DNA from 3 places in the Pseudomonas sp. HP_08 genome. Region 3 is predicted to be linked to each of the others. Evidence: riboswitches for the same ligand, from Rfam matches in the RefSeq annotation. Region 3 holds a riboswitch; each other region holds the start of a gene.
What was found. Region 3 has a riboswitch for cobalamin ahead of ACYAS9_RS27755 (CbtB domain-containing protein). Riboswitches for the same ligand answer to the same signal wherever they lie in the genome.
Positions count from the first base shown of each region.

Region 1: another riboswitch for cobalamin. It lies ahead of cobO (cob(I)yrinic acid a,c-diamide adenosyltransferase); the one in region 3 lies ahead of ACYAS9_RS27755 (CbtB domain-containing protein).
Region 2: another riboswitch for cobalamin. It lies ahead of ACYAS9_RS29250 (ABC transporter substrate-binding protein); the one in region 3 lies ahead of ACYAS9_RS27755 (CbtB domain-containing protein).

Region 1 covers NZ_JBTOQC010000003.1:178,929-183,135, reverse strand. The annotation lists gene ACYAS9_RS04895 (C40 family peptidase) at 1-141, shown strand, start outside; gene ACYAS9_RS04890 (C40 family peptidase) at 214-756, shown strand; gene ACYAS9_RS04885 (PQQ-dependent sugar dehydrogenase) at 778-2,091, opposite strand; cobalamin riboswitch at 2,196-2,408, shown strand; gene cobO (cob(I)yrinic acid a,c-diamide adenosyltransferase) at 2,504-3,115, shown strand; gene ACYAS9_RS04875 (cobyrinate a,c-diamide synthase) at 3,112-4,207, shown strand, end outside.
Region 2 covers NZ_JBTOQC010000053.1:46,096-50,302, reverse strand. The annotation lists gene ACYAS9_RS29255 (FecCD family ABC transporter permease) at 1-906, opposite strand, end outside; gene ACYAS9_RS29250 (ABC transporter substrate-binding protein) at 903-1,916, opposite strand; cobalamin riboswitch at 2,059-2,255, opposite strand; gene ACYAS9_RS29245 (FadR/GntR family transcriptional regulator) at 2,274-2,990, opposite strand; gene ACYAS9_RS29240 (ABC transporter ATP-binding protein/permease) at 3,412-4,207, opposite strand, start outside.
Region 3 covers NZ_JBTOQC010000051.1:270,250-274,456, reverse strand. The annotation lists gene cobN (cobaltochelatase subunit CobN) at 1-197, opposite strand, end outside; gene cobW (cobalamin biosynthesis protein CobW) at 201-1,265, opposite strand; cobalamin riboswitch at 1,360-1,550, opposite strand; cobalamin riboswitch at 1,607-1,823, shown strand; gene ACYAS9_RS27755 (CbtB domain-containing protein) at 1,929-2,114, shown strand; gene ACYAS9_RS27750 (CbtA family protein) at 2,126-2,827, shown strand; gene ACYAS9_RS27745 (cobalamin biosynthesis protein) at 2,811-3,236, shown strand; gene cobM (precorrin-4 C(11)-methyltransferase) at 3,270-4,016, shown strand; gene nfuA (Fe-S biogenesis protein NfuA) at 4,141-4,207, opposite strand, start outside.

The DNA of each region.
Region 1 (4,207 bases), on a different contig from region 3:
AGCCTGGACGACTCGTACTGGAGCAAGACTTTCATCGAGGCCAAGCGTGCTTTGGTCATGGCGCCCGCCGCCGGTGAAGTACAAACCACTGCGATGACCTCGACCAGCGTGAAACCAGCTACTATCAAACGCCATAAATGACGTGATGCCCGGTCTCTGACCGGGTTTTTGCTTTCGGCAACTAGGCCGCATCCGGATGGAGAAGTTGTGGTTATGTCGATGACATTGCGCCTGGCTGTAATTTCCCTTGCTGCGCTGCTGGGTGCCTGTGCCAGCGCGCCGCCGCCCCCGCAACCCCGTATCGTTCAGCGCCCTGTACTGGCCGCGCCTGCCACCGTGCCTTCGGCAGCTGTCGAAGACGTGCTGTTCCGCGCCTTTAGCCTGGTGGGTACGCCGTATCGCTGGGGCGGCAATACCCCCGATTCCGGATTCGATTGCAGTGGCCTGATCAGTTATGTCTACCGTGACATGGCCGGCATCAGCCTGCCGCGCTCCACGCGCGACATGATCGTGATGAATGCGCCCACTGTCGGTCGCGAGCAGCTGCAGACCGGCGACCTGGTGTTTTTCGCCACCTCAGGCGGCTCGCAGGTATCGCATGCCGGTATCTATGTCGGCGAAGGCCGCTTCGTGCATGCCCCGGCCACGGGCGGCACGGTCAAGCTCGACAGCCTGAGCAAGCCGTATTGGCAGAAAGCCTATCTGAATGCCAAGCGCATTATCCACCCGGAAAACCTGGCACAGAACGGCCGCTGATTGCAGCGGCCGGTTCCCGCCTCATTGCGTTGAGGTCACCCGCCAGATCTTGTTGCCTACATCATCGGCCACCAGCAAGCCACCGCGCTGATCGTTGATCACGCCGACCGGGCGACCCTGGGCTTTTTCCTCCTTGTTCAAAAAGCCTGTCAGCACATCGATCGGTTGACCAGCGGGCTTGCCGTCCTTGAACGGAATAAACACCACCTTGTAACCACTGTGCGGCTTGCGGTTCCATGAGCCGTGCTGGCCGATGAACAAACCCTGATTGAATGGCGCGGCCAGGGTTTTGCCGTCAGCGAATACCAGGCCCAGCGAAGCGGTGTGCGGGCCTACCGCGTAGTCCGGCGCGATGGCCTTGGCGACCAGTTCCGGGTTTTGCGGCTCGACACGCTTGTCGACATGCTGACCGTAATAACTGTAGGGCCAGCCATAAAAGCCGCCGTCCTGCACCGAGGTCACATAGTCGGGCACCAGATCGCTGCCGATCTCGTCACGCTCGTTGACCGCTGTCCACAACTTGCCGGTCACAGGTTCCCAGTCCATGCCGTTGGGATTGCGCAGGCCCGAAGCGAAGATGCGTTTCTGGCCCGAGGCGCGGTCCACCTCCCAGATGGCGGCCCGGCCTTGTTCCTGGTCCATGCCGTTTTCGCCGACATTGCTGTTGGAGCCGACGGTGACATACAGCTTGCTGCCGTCTTTGCTGGCAATCACGTTCTTGGTCCAGTGGTGATTAAGCGGGCCGCCGGGCAGGTCAGTGACTTTGGTGGCCGCTGCACTGATGCGGGTCTGGCCGCTTTCATATGGAAAACTGATCAGGCGGTCTGTGTCGGCCACATATAAGGTGTTGTCCACCAGCGTGATGCCGAACGGCGAATTGAGGTTTTCCAGCAACACCGAGCGGGTCTCGGCGATGCCGTCGCGGTTTTCATCGCGCAGCAGGGTGATGCGGTTGGCGCTGGGCACGCCGGCACCGGCGCGGCTCATGACCTTCTGCGACACCCAGTCGCGCAGGCCCGAGCTTTCCTTGGCCGGCCCGTTGGACTCGGCCACCAGCACATCGCCATTGGGCAACGCATACAGCCAGCGTGGATGGTCCAGACCCTCGGCGAACGCCACCACTTGCGTGCCCGGTGCGGCGACCGGTTTGCCGCCTTCCGGCCAGCCGATGGCCGGAGCGATATTGACCGTCGGGATCAGGGTCTTGTTGGGCTCGGGCAATTGCGGATCAGGGCCGAAGCCGTCGGCGACTTGCAGCTTGGAGGTTTCGCCACAGGCTGCAAGGCCGCCAGCGGTGAGCAGAATGATTGCGTAACGCGGGTCGAGTCTGAACATGCCGGGGTTATCTCGCAAAACCAGAGGAGGTTAAAGAGTAGAGAAGTGCCCGCTCGGGAGGTTCAATCCCAATACTGTTTGACGCTGTTTGCCCAACCCTCTACCCTTCGCCGCTTGTTTCAGGTGCCTGGCAATCATTGATTGGCAAGGTGAAACAGGGAAGCCGGTCAGGAGCCATCCGATTCCGGCGCTGCCCCCGCAACGGTAGATGAGTCAAGGCTGTGTCCGACGCCACTGGGTTTGTCCCGGGAAGGCGCACCGCCAGGGACAATGTCCCGCTCATGAGCCCGGAGACCGGCCTGTCACTTTTTCACAGCATCACGGCGGGCGATGCTCTGCACAGGGTTACGCGCCTGCGGCCCGATGCTGTCCTGTCGTCTGCTTTCGCGTGCCCCCCAGCGGAGAGCTGAAGATGAACCAATCCCCCGAACGTGACGAACGCCATCTGGCGCGCATGCTGCGCAAAAAAGCCATTATTGACGAGCGTATTGCCAACTCCCCCAACGAATGCGGCTTGCTGCTGGTCTTGAGCGGCAACGGCAAGGGCAAAAGCAGCTCGGCGTTCGGCATGCTTGCCCGCGCCATGGGGCACGACATGCAGTGCGGCGTGGTGCAGTTCATCAAGGGCCGCAACAGCACTGGCGAAGAGCTGTTCTTCCGGCGTTTTCCCGAGCAGGTGCGCTACCACGTGATGGGCGAAGGCTTTACCTGGGAAACCCAGGATCGCCAGCGTGACATCGCTGCCGCCGAGGCTGCCTGGGAAGTCTCGAAGCAATTGCTCAGTGACCCGGCCATCGGCCTGGTGATTCTCGATGAGCTCAACATTGCCCTCAAGCACGGCTACCTGGACCTGGATCAGGTCCTGAGCGACCTGCAGGCGCGCCCGCCCATGCAGCACGTGGTGGTCACCGGTCGCGGCGCCAAGCCCGAACTGATCGAGCTGGCCGATACCGTGTCGGAAATCGCCATGGTCAAGCATGCCTTCCAGGCCGGCATTCGTGCGCAAAAGGGCATCGAGCTGTGAGTGACGCTGCACGCCAATGCCCCGCTGTATTGATTGCCGCCCCGGCTTCCGGGCAGGGCAAGACCACAGTAACGGCGGCCCTGGCCCGCTTGCATCGCAACCAGGGACGCAAGGTGCGCGTCTTCAAATGCGGGCCGGACTTTCTTGATCCGATGATTCTGGAGCGCGCCAGCGGTGCGCCGGTTTATCAGCTCGACCTGTGGATGGTCGGTGCCGAAGAAAGCCGCCGTCTGTTGTGGGAAGCGGCCAGCGAGGCCGATCTGATTCTGATTGAAGGCGTGATGGGGCTGTTCGACGGCACGCCGTCCAGCGCCGATCTGGCACGGCACTTCGGTGTGCCGGTGCTGGGCGTGATCGACGGCACCGCCATGGCGCAGACCTTCGGCGCGCTGGCACTGGGGCTGGCGCGCTATCAACCGGACCTGCCGTTTGCCGGTGTCCTGGCCAACCGGGTCGGCACCGTGCGCCACGCGCAATTGCTGGAAAACAGCCTGACCGAAGGCCTGCGCTGGTACGGCGCGCTATCACGCGAAACCGGCATCGAGTTGCCCAGCCGGCACCTGGGGCTGGTGCAGGCCAGCGAGCTGAACGATCTGGATGCACGCCTGGACGCCGCCGCCCATGCCTTGGGCAGCACCTGCGAAGTCACGTTGCCGCCGCCGGTCAGCTTTGCTGCCCCCGAGCCGCAAGCGGTCGAGCCGCTGCTGGCCGGGGTGCGTATCGCCATCGCGCGTGACGAGGCGTTTGCCTTTACCTACGGCGCCAGCCTTGATTTGCTGCGCAATATGGGCGCCGAGCTGAGCTTCTTTTCGCCGATCCATGACACGCAACTGCCCGACGCCGACAGCCTGTACCTGCCCGGCGGCTATCCCGAGTTGCACCATGTGACGCTGTGCGCCAACCAGCCGATGCGCGCGGCCATTGCCGCCCACCATGCGGCCGGCAAGCCGATTCTGGCCGAGTGCGGCGGCATGCTGTATCTGCTTGATGCACTGACCGATGTGCAAGGCGTACGGGCCGAACTTGTCGGCTTGCTGTCGGGCGAGGCCGTGATGCAAAAGCGCCTGGCGGCGCTGGCCTTGCAGAATGTCG
Region 2 (4,207 bases), on a different contig from region 3:
GGCGGCAATCAGAAACAGCGCGCCGCACAATGCGCTGACCGGCACCAGTCGCGCGTGGCGCACGCCGACCAGCATGCGCACCGCATGCGGAATCACCAGGCCGACAAAACCGATGGAGCCGACAATCGACACCATCACCGCCGTAATCAACGCCGCGCAGGTAATCAGCAGCACCTGCACACGGCGCACCGGAATGCCCAGCGAGGCGGCCGAATCGCTGCCGAACATGAACGCATCCAGCGCCCGCCGATGCCACATGCACACCAGCAGGCCGGCCAGCACCACCGGCACCGCCAGCCATACCGAATGCCAGCGCACCCCGCTGAGGTTGCCGAGCAGCCAGAACATGATGCCGCGCGCCTGTTCGGAACTGGCCGACTTGGTGATCAAAAACGAGGTCAGGGCATTGAACAACTGCGAGCCGGCAATGCCCGCCAGAATGATGTGCCCGGCGGCGCTGGAACCCTGGGAAGAACGGGCGAGCAGGGTGACCATCGCGAATGCCGCCATGGCGCCGACAAACGCGCCGGCCGATAACGAAATCGCCCCGGCTCCCAGGCCCAGCAACGCCACCAGCACCGCGCCGGTCGAGGCGCCGGCCGAAATTCCCAGCAGGTAAGGCTCGGCCAGCGGGTTGCGCAGCAGCGACTGCAACACCACGCCCGACAGCGCCAGGCCGGCGCCACAGGCGGCAGCGACGATGGCGCGGGTCAGGCGGTAATTCCAGATGATGCCTTCATCGATAGGGTCGACCGGGTAACCGGCGCTCCACAGTTTATTGGCCAGGATCTGCCAGACCACTTCCATGCTGATGCGGGTTTCGCCGATGGCGGCGCCGGCGATCACCGCCAGCACCAGCACGACGCTCACCCACAGCACATGGCCCAGCACGACCTGGATTTTCATTTGGATTTGTTGAACCGGTCAGCGGCGTCGGCCAGTTCTTCGATGCCGGTGAACATGCGCAGGCTGGCCTGCATGGCGTCGGCATCGATGATGACGATGCGGTCGTTTTTCACCGCGTCCATGTTGCGCGTCACCGGGTCCGACTTGAGAAATTCCAGTTTTCGGGTGTAGTCGTCAGCCGGGAAGCGGCGACGGTCCATGCGTGCGATCACCAGAATGCTCGGGTTGGCCTTGGCGATGGTTTCCCAGCCAACGGTCGGCCACTCTTCATCGGACTCGACGATATTGCGCATGCCCAGGCTGTTGAGCATGAAGTCCGGGATGCCCTTGCGGCCGGCCACGTACGGGTCGATATCAAGGTCGGCGCTGGAGAACCAGAACACCGCCGACACATCCTTGGCCTTGTTGCGGTCAACGTTGGCCAGAGCCTTGGCCAGCCGTGCCTTCAGCTCGCTGACCACCTGCTCGCCGCGATCCTGAACATCGAAGATCTGCGCCAGTTGCTCGACACTCTTGTAGATGGTGTCGATGCGAAACGGCTCCAGGCGCGTGCCGTCGGCGCCGACCAGGTTGTCCTTGCCTTCACAGTCGGACGGCATGATGTAGGTCGGAATCTTCAGGTCATGAAACTGCTCGCGGGTGCCGACCACGCCCTGTTTGCCGACCATCCATTCCAGTTGCACGGCCACCAGCCCCGGACGCTTGCCGATCACCGCCTCAAAGCTTGGGTCGTTGTCGGCCAGGCGCTCGACCTTGTCGTTCTGTTCCTTGAAGCGCGGCTGCACATTGTTGAACCACAACGACGTGCCAGCCAGGCGCTCGCCCAGGCCCAGCTCATAGAACATCTCGGTGCCGGCCTGGCCGATGGTCACTGCCTTGTCCGGTGCCTTGGCGAAGGTCAGCGGCATGCCGCAGTTTTCCAGGGTCAACGGGTACTGAGTGGGCGCGGCGAGGCTCAGGCCGGAAAAGCCCAGAGCAGCAAACAGGGTGGCCAGGCGGGGCAGTGACATGAAAGGCGATCTCCATTCGTACAAAAGCGGGGCGCAGTGTACAGGCAGGAAATACATCGCGGCCGCTTCCCGACCGGCAGGAGGCAGCAAGACACACGGCCGACAGGCGTGCGCGGATGTCCTTCCCGGACACCCCGCCGGTCAGTAAAAGTGTGTGTCGGCAGGTCTCCTGACTGGCACGTCTACGCCTTGCTCCGGCCTTCCCGGGTTGACCCAGTGACCTCAATGGAGCGGCTCGATGCCTACAGTTGCGGGGGCAGTTTCGTTGTTGGCGCGTGCGGGCACGGCCTGCGAATTCCCTGTTAGTTCCTCTCGGAAACCGACGGGCGGCATGGTAAACGATCAACCAGCAAGTCGCTAATTGTTTGTCGCCAGCCGTTGCAGGCAATTGATCAAATGCAGACGCATCGCCGCGCGGGCCGTGTCGCTGTCCTGATGGCGGATGGCGGTGAAGATCTGCTCCTGCTCGCGGCTCTGGGCATCCGGGTCCTGGGCATCGGCCAGCACCGGTTGAGTGCCGAAGCCGGTGCCGATGCGCGGCAGGATGCTGCTGCCCAACTGATTCATCACGTCGGTGAAAAAACTGTTGGTGGTGCACAGGGCGATCTGGCGGTGAAACTCATAGTCGGCCTGCAGCGTGTCGCCGCCCTGGCGGGCACACACCTGCAACCGGTGCAGGGCCTGGGCAATGGCTTCAAGTTGTTCCGGAGTGCGGCGCCGGGCGGCGAGGGCGGCGGCCTCCGGCTCCACACTCAGGCGCAGTTCCAGTATGGCGACAGCGTCCTGGCGGCTGCCGAGGTGTGGCTGCTCGGCGGTGACACTGCGCGGTTGCGAGGCATCGACGACAAAGGTGCCGATGCCGTGGCGGGTCTCGACCAGACCTTCGGCCTGCAAACGCGACATGGCCTCGCGCACCACGGTGCGGCTGACGCCGTTATCACGACTGATGGCCAGCTCGGTCGGCAGTTTTTCACCGCTCCTGATCTCGCCCTCGCGAATTTTGCGCGAGAGCTCGGCGACCAGTTGCCGGGTCAGGTTGGAGCGACGGCCCGAGGCGGGAGAAGGGTGTTCCATGTCGATGGGGAAATCCTCACGCGCCGGTGCCGATTGATGAAGAAAATGAGCAACAGCAAGCCGAACAGAGTCGCCACTACTGAACGCTGCGACGGGTGCCCTTGGCCACCCGACTGCTCCAAAAAAGAAAGTGCTGCGCTCGGGGTTCAGCCGATGCGCTGCGTATACGCGGGGAGTCTTTCTTCGCCCGGAAGGGCGTGGACAGGATCGGGTAGTCGCGTGACACGGGTGCGGATAATGGTCATGACGGCCTGCTGATTTTGTAATTATTAGGGCTTTATTTATATGTTGTCATACAACTTGGTGGCGATTATTCGTCTGTGCAGCGGCCCGTGTCAATAGGTTGTGTGATGAATTTTATAGGTTTTCTGCGTTTTTCAGCATGCCGGAGTCGATAAAGAGGCAAAAGGCCGAGATATTTTCACGAAGATGTCATACCTCGAAGTCGCTGCCCGCCCTCCAGATCCAGCGTCCGTGAAAACAGCCGCGCCACACCGGGCTGGTGGGTAATGCCGACCACCAGCGTGTTGGGCAGTGCCTGGCGCACCGTCGTCAACAACTGGCAGGCGCTTGGCTCATCCAGCTGGTTGGTGGCTTCGTCCAGGTACAACGTTTGCGGCGCATACAACAAGACGCGGGCAATGCCCAGGCGCTGTTGCTCACCGCCCGACAATTCGCGGGCCCACTCGCATTGCGCCTCCAGGCGACCCGCCAGGTGGCCGAGACCCACCTGTTGCAATGCTTCGCTCAGGCGCTCGTCCGGCGGGCAGACGCTGGCCGGGTAGGCCAGTAACTGGCGCAGCGGCAGGTTGGGCAGATAAGGCTGTTGCGGAATCAACAGGCTGCTGCCGCCCGGCAATTGCCAGCAGCCGTGATACCACGGCCACAAGCCTTGCAGGGTGCGCAGCAAGGTCGATTTGCCCAGCCCGCTGCGGCCTTCGATGCGCAGCCACTGGCCGGGCGTGGCGATCAGGTTGAGGTTTTTCAGCAGCGGCTTGCCGTTGGGCAACTGCACTTGCAGGTTGTCCAGGCGCAACACCGAGCCGCGCGGGCACTCGCACACCTGGCAGCGGGTGGTGGCGATGGCCTGTTGAAACTGCCCGAGCCGCTCGATTGCGGCGCTGAGCATCATCAAGCGCGGGTACACGTCGATCAGCCAGCTCAGCGAACCCTGCACCGCACTGAACGCACTGCGAATCTGCATCAGGCCGCCCAGC
Region 3 (4,207 bases):
GCGTGGTTCTGCACCTGCATCGGGTTGGCCAGGCGCAGGCTCGGGTAATCATCGGGCAGTTGCTGCGCCGCCTCGGCCAGCAAGGCCAGGCTGGAGTCGCCGCTGCAGAGAATCACCAGCTCGGCGGGGGTTTGCCCGAGGTCGGCGATGCTGTCGTCCGGTACAAAACCACCGGGCTGGGTTCTCAGCAGGTGCATGGATCAGCCAGCCAGTGCCGCGTGCAGACGCGCTTCGAGAACGGCCGCGTCCAGTTCCTGGCCGATCAGCACCAGTTGCGTGGCGCGTTCTTCATCGGCGCGCCAGGCGCGGTCGAAATGCTTGTCGAAACGGGTGCCGACACCCTGCACCAGCAGGCGCATCGGTTTGCCGGGGATGGCCACAAAGCCTTTGACGCGCAGGATGCCGTACTCGACCACCAGTTGCGTCAGGGCCGCGAGCAGGCGTGCTTCGTCGGCTTCGGGCAGTTTGATCGAGATCGAGTCGAAGGCATCGTGATCATGGTCGTCGTGATCGTCGCCTTCGTGATGATCGTGGTGGGTCTTGCGCCCGTCGATGTGCAGCTCCGACTCGGCGCCCAGGCCCAGCAATACGCTCAGCGGCAGGCGGCCGTTGCTGGCTTCGATGACCTTGACCGCGGGCGGCAGCTCTTCGGCGACTTCAGCGCGCACCGCCGCCAGGCCTTCGGCGTCGATCATGTCGGCTTTATTGAGGATTACCAGATCGGCACTGGCCAGTTGATCAGCGAACAGCTCGTGCAGCGGCGATTCGTGGTCCAGGTTCGGGTCCAGCTTGCGCTGCGCGTCGACCTGATCCGGGTAAGCGGCGAAGGTGCCGGCCTTGACTGCCGGGCTGTCGACCACGGTGATGACCGCATCCACCGTGCAGGCATTGCGGATTTCCGGCCACTGGAAGGCCTGGACCAGCGGCTTGGGCAGCGCCAGGCCCGAGGTTTCAATCAGGATATGATCCAGGTCGCCACGGCGCTCGACCAGTTCGCGCATGACCGGGAAGAACTCTTCTTGCACGGTGCAGCACAGGCAGCCGTTGGCCAGCTCGAAGATACGGCCGCTGGCCTCTTCTTCAGTGCAGCCGATGGTGCATTGCTTGAGGATTTCACCGTCGATGCCCAGCTCGCCGAACTCGTTGACGATCACCGCGATGCGCCGGCCTTCGGCGTTGTCGAGCATGTGCCGCAGCAGCGTGGTTTTACCCGAGCCCAGAAAGCCGGTGACGATGGTGACGGGAAGCTTGGCGAGAGTTTTCATCGGATGCCCTTTGGCAATGCGGCGGGCAAGCAGGACGACCACCGCACGCCGTGCGCACAGTGCGAATCGCCACCGGATCACCCCGCCCGGTTGTAGTGAGAATTCGGTTGAGGCAGGTCTCCTGGCTGGCGGTGGCCTTGAAGGCATCCGGCGCGCCTTCCCGCTTGCGCAGTGGCTGTGCGACGAACATGACCGCTTACAGTTGCGGGGGCAGCTACGGCTTGACCGTATTCCCGTCTTAGCCTTGCCTGTACAGGTCAAGGAACCTCAAGGGCGCAAGGCTACGCAGTGGCCGCTGACAGGTCAATGTCGAGATTGACGTTGGCCGTGCCCCATGATCTTCTACACACCTTGTTACGGGTGCCCTTCACAGGGTGAAACGGGAAACCGGTGCTGCGTCTGTGTTTTTCAAGCGACGCAAAGTCCGGTGCTGCCCCCGCAACGGTAAGCGAGTGAGGAGTCAATCCACTGTGCCCTCGGGCATGGGAAGGCGATTCCTGGCAGATGCTCCAAGCATCCCTCGCGAGCCCGGAGACCGGCCCGCAATCGAATTCAGACACCCCGCGGTGGGCGGGCGCAGTCGATACCTGCCCGTGTTCGCTGGCCGGTGTCCGTGCGCATGCCTGCCCTTCACACCTGCCCTTCACTCAAGAGGCACGCAGCATGTCGATCATCAGCAGCAGCCATTCAGCCGCTACCCCCACGACCCTCAGCCAGCGCCTGACCGCCGCCATCGGCGCCGTTCTGCTCGGCTGCAGCCTGGTGTATTTCGCCGGCTTCTCGCACATCGATGCCGTGCACAACGCCGCGCACGACACCCGGCACAGCGCCGCCTTTCCTTGCCATTGAGACCTGAACCCATGTTCAAGCGAATTGTGCAGACAGCCGGTTTCAGCGGCCTGCTCGCGGCCCTGCTGTTGACCCTGGTGCAAAGCCTGTGGCTGACGCCGTTGATTCTTGAAGCAGAAACCTTCGAGCAGGCGCCTGCCGCTCAAGAGCATTCCCATGAGCCGGGCGCTGCTGCGCATGTGCATGAACACGACGAAGAAGCCTGGTCGCCGGAAGATGGCTGGCAGCGCCTGCTGTCGACCACCGGCGGCAACCTTGTGGTCGCCGTGGGTTTTGCCTTGATGCTGGCCGGGCTTTATACCCTGCGCGCACCGGGCAGCGCGGTTCAGGGGCTGTTCTGGGGACTGGCCGGGTTTGCGGTATTTGTTCTGGCACCCACGCTGGGATTGCCACCGGAATTGCCGGGCACCGCAGCGGCCGATCTTGGCCAGCGCCAGACCTGGTGGATTTCCACCGCCGCGGCAACGGCCGCCGGTCTTGCGCTGATCGTCTTCGGTCGAGGCGCACTGCTCAAGCTGCTGGGTGTTGCCTTGCTGGTGGTGCCGCACGTGATCGGCGCGCCACAGCCGGAGCAGCATTCCAGCCTGGCGCCTGAAGCACTGGAGTCGCAGTTTATCGTCGCCTCCCTGGTAACCAATGCACTGTTCTGGGCAGCATTGGGTGCGATCAGCGCCTGGCTGTTCCGTCGCGGCCGGCATGCCGGGCAATACTGATAGACCGTTGTTGGCGATCGGCCTGGGCTGCCAACAAGGCTGCCCGGCCGAGGTGCTGCTGGACCTGATCGAGCGCAGCCTGCATGAGTACGGCCTGAAGACCAGCGCGATCAGTGCGCTGACCTCTATCGACAGCAAGCGTGACGAACCAGGCCTGCGGCAACTGGCCGGGCAGCTTGGCTTGCCGCTGGTGTTTTTCAGTGCGGCGCAGTTGCAGGTAAATGAAGGCCAGTTGACCCATCGCTCGGCGCTCGCCTTCGAGCGCACCGGCTGTCATGGCGTTGCCGAAAGTGCCGCGCTGGCAATGGCCAGCCAGTTGAGCGGTGCCCCTTCCCGGCTGCTGATCGAGTACCGGAAAAACCGCCAGGCGACATTGGCCTTGGCAATCAGCCCATCAAGGGGCGGATAATGCCGGCTTTGATTCAAGCTTCCGGAGTGTTCATTGACTGTTTATTTCATCGGCGCCGGCCCCGGCGACCCGGAACTGATCACCGTCAAGGGCCAGCGTCTGATCCGTAGCTGCCCGGTGATTATTTATGCAGGTTCGCTGGTACCCATGGCGGTGCTGGAAGGCAATAACGCCCGTCAAGTGGTCAACAGTGCCGAGTTGCACCTCGAACAGATCGTCGCCTTGATGAAATCTGCTCATGCACAGGGCCTGGATGTCGCTCGTGTCCATTCCGGCGACCCGAGCCTGTATGGCGCCATTGGCGAGCAGATTCGCTGCCTGCGCGAGCTGGATATTCCGTTCCAGATCATCCCCGGCGTCACCGCGACAGCGGCGTGCGCGGCGTTGCTGGAAAGCGAGCTGACCCTGCCTGATATTGCCCAAAGCGTGATCCTGACCCGCTTTGCCGACAGCACCGAGATGCCTGCCGGTGAAGCACTCGGCGACCTGGCGCGGCACGGCACGACCATGGCGATTCACTTGGGGGTCAAGAATATCGGGCGGATTGTCGATGAGTTGCTGCCGCATTACGGCGCCGATTGCCCGATTGCCGTGGTGCATCGCGCCAGCTGGCCGGACCAGGATTGGGTGCTGGGCACGCTTGCGGACATTGAGCAGAAGGTAACGGCCAAAGGCTTCAGGCGTACGGCGTTGATTCTGGTTGGGCGGGTATTGGCAGCGGACAATTTTGCCGAGTCATCGCTGTACCGGGCGGGACACGCACATTTGTACAGGCCGTAGGAGCGCGCTTGCCCGCGACCGAGTGCGCAGCGCTCGCAAAATCTCGGAAACGCTGAAAATTTACGACTGCTAACGCAGCCGGTCGCGGGCAAGCGCGCTCCTACAGGGGAGCGCTGCTGCTTACTTAGTAGTAGGCGTTTTCTTTCTGCGTATGGTCGGTGACGTCGCGTACGCCGTGCAGCTCGGGGATG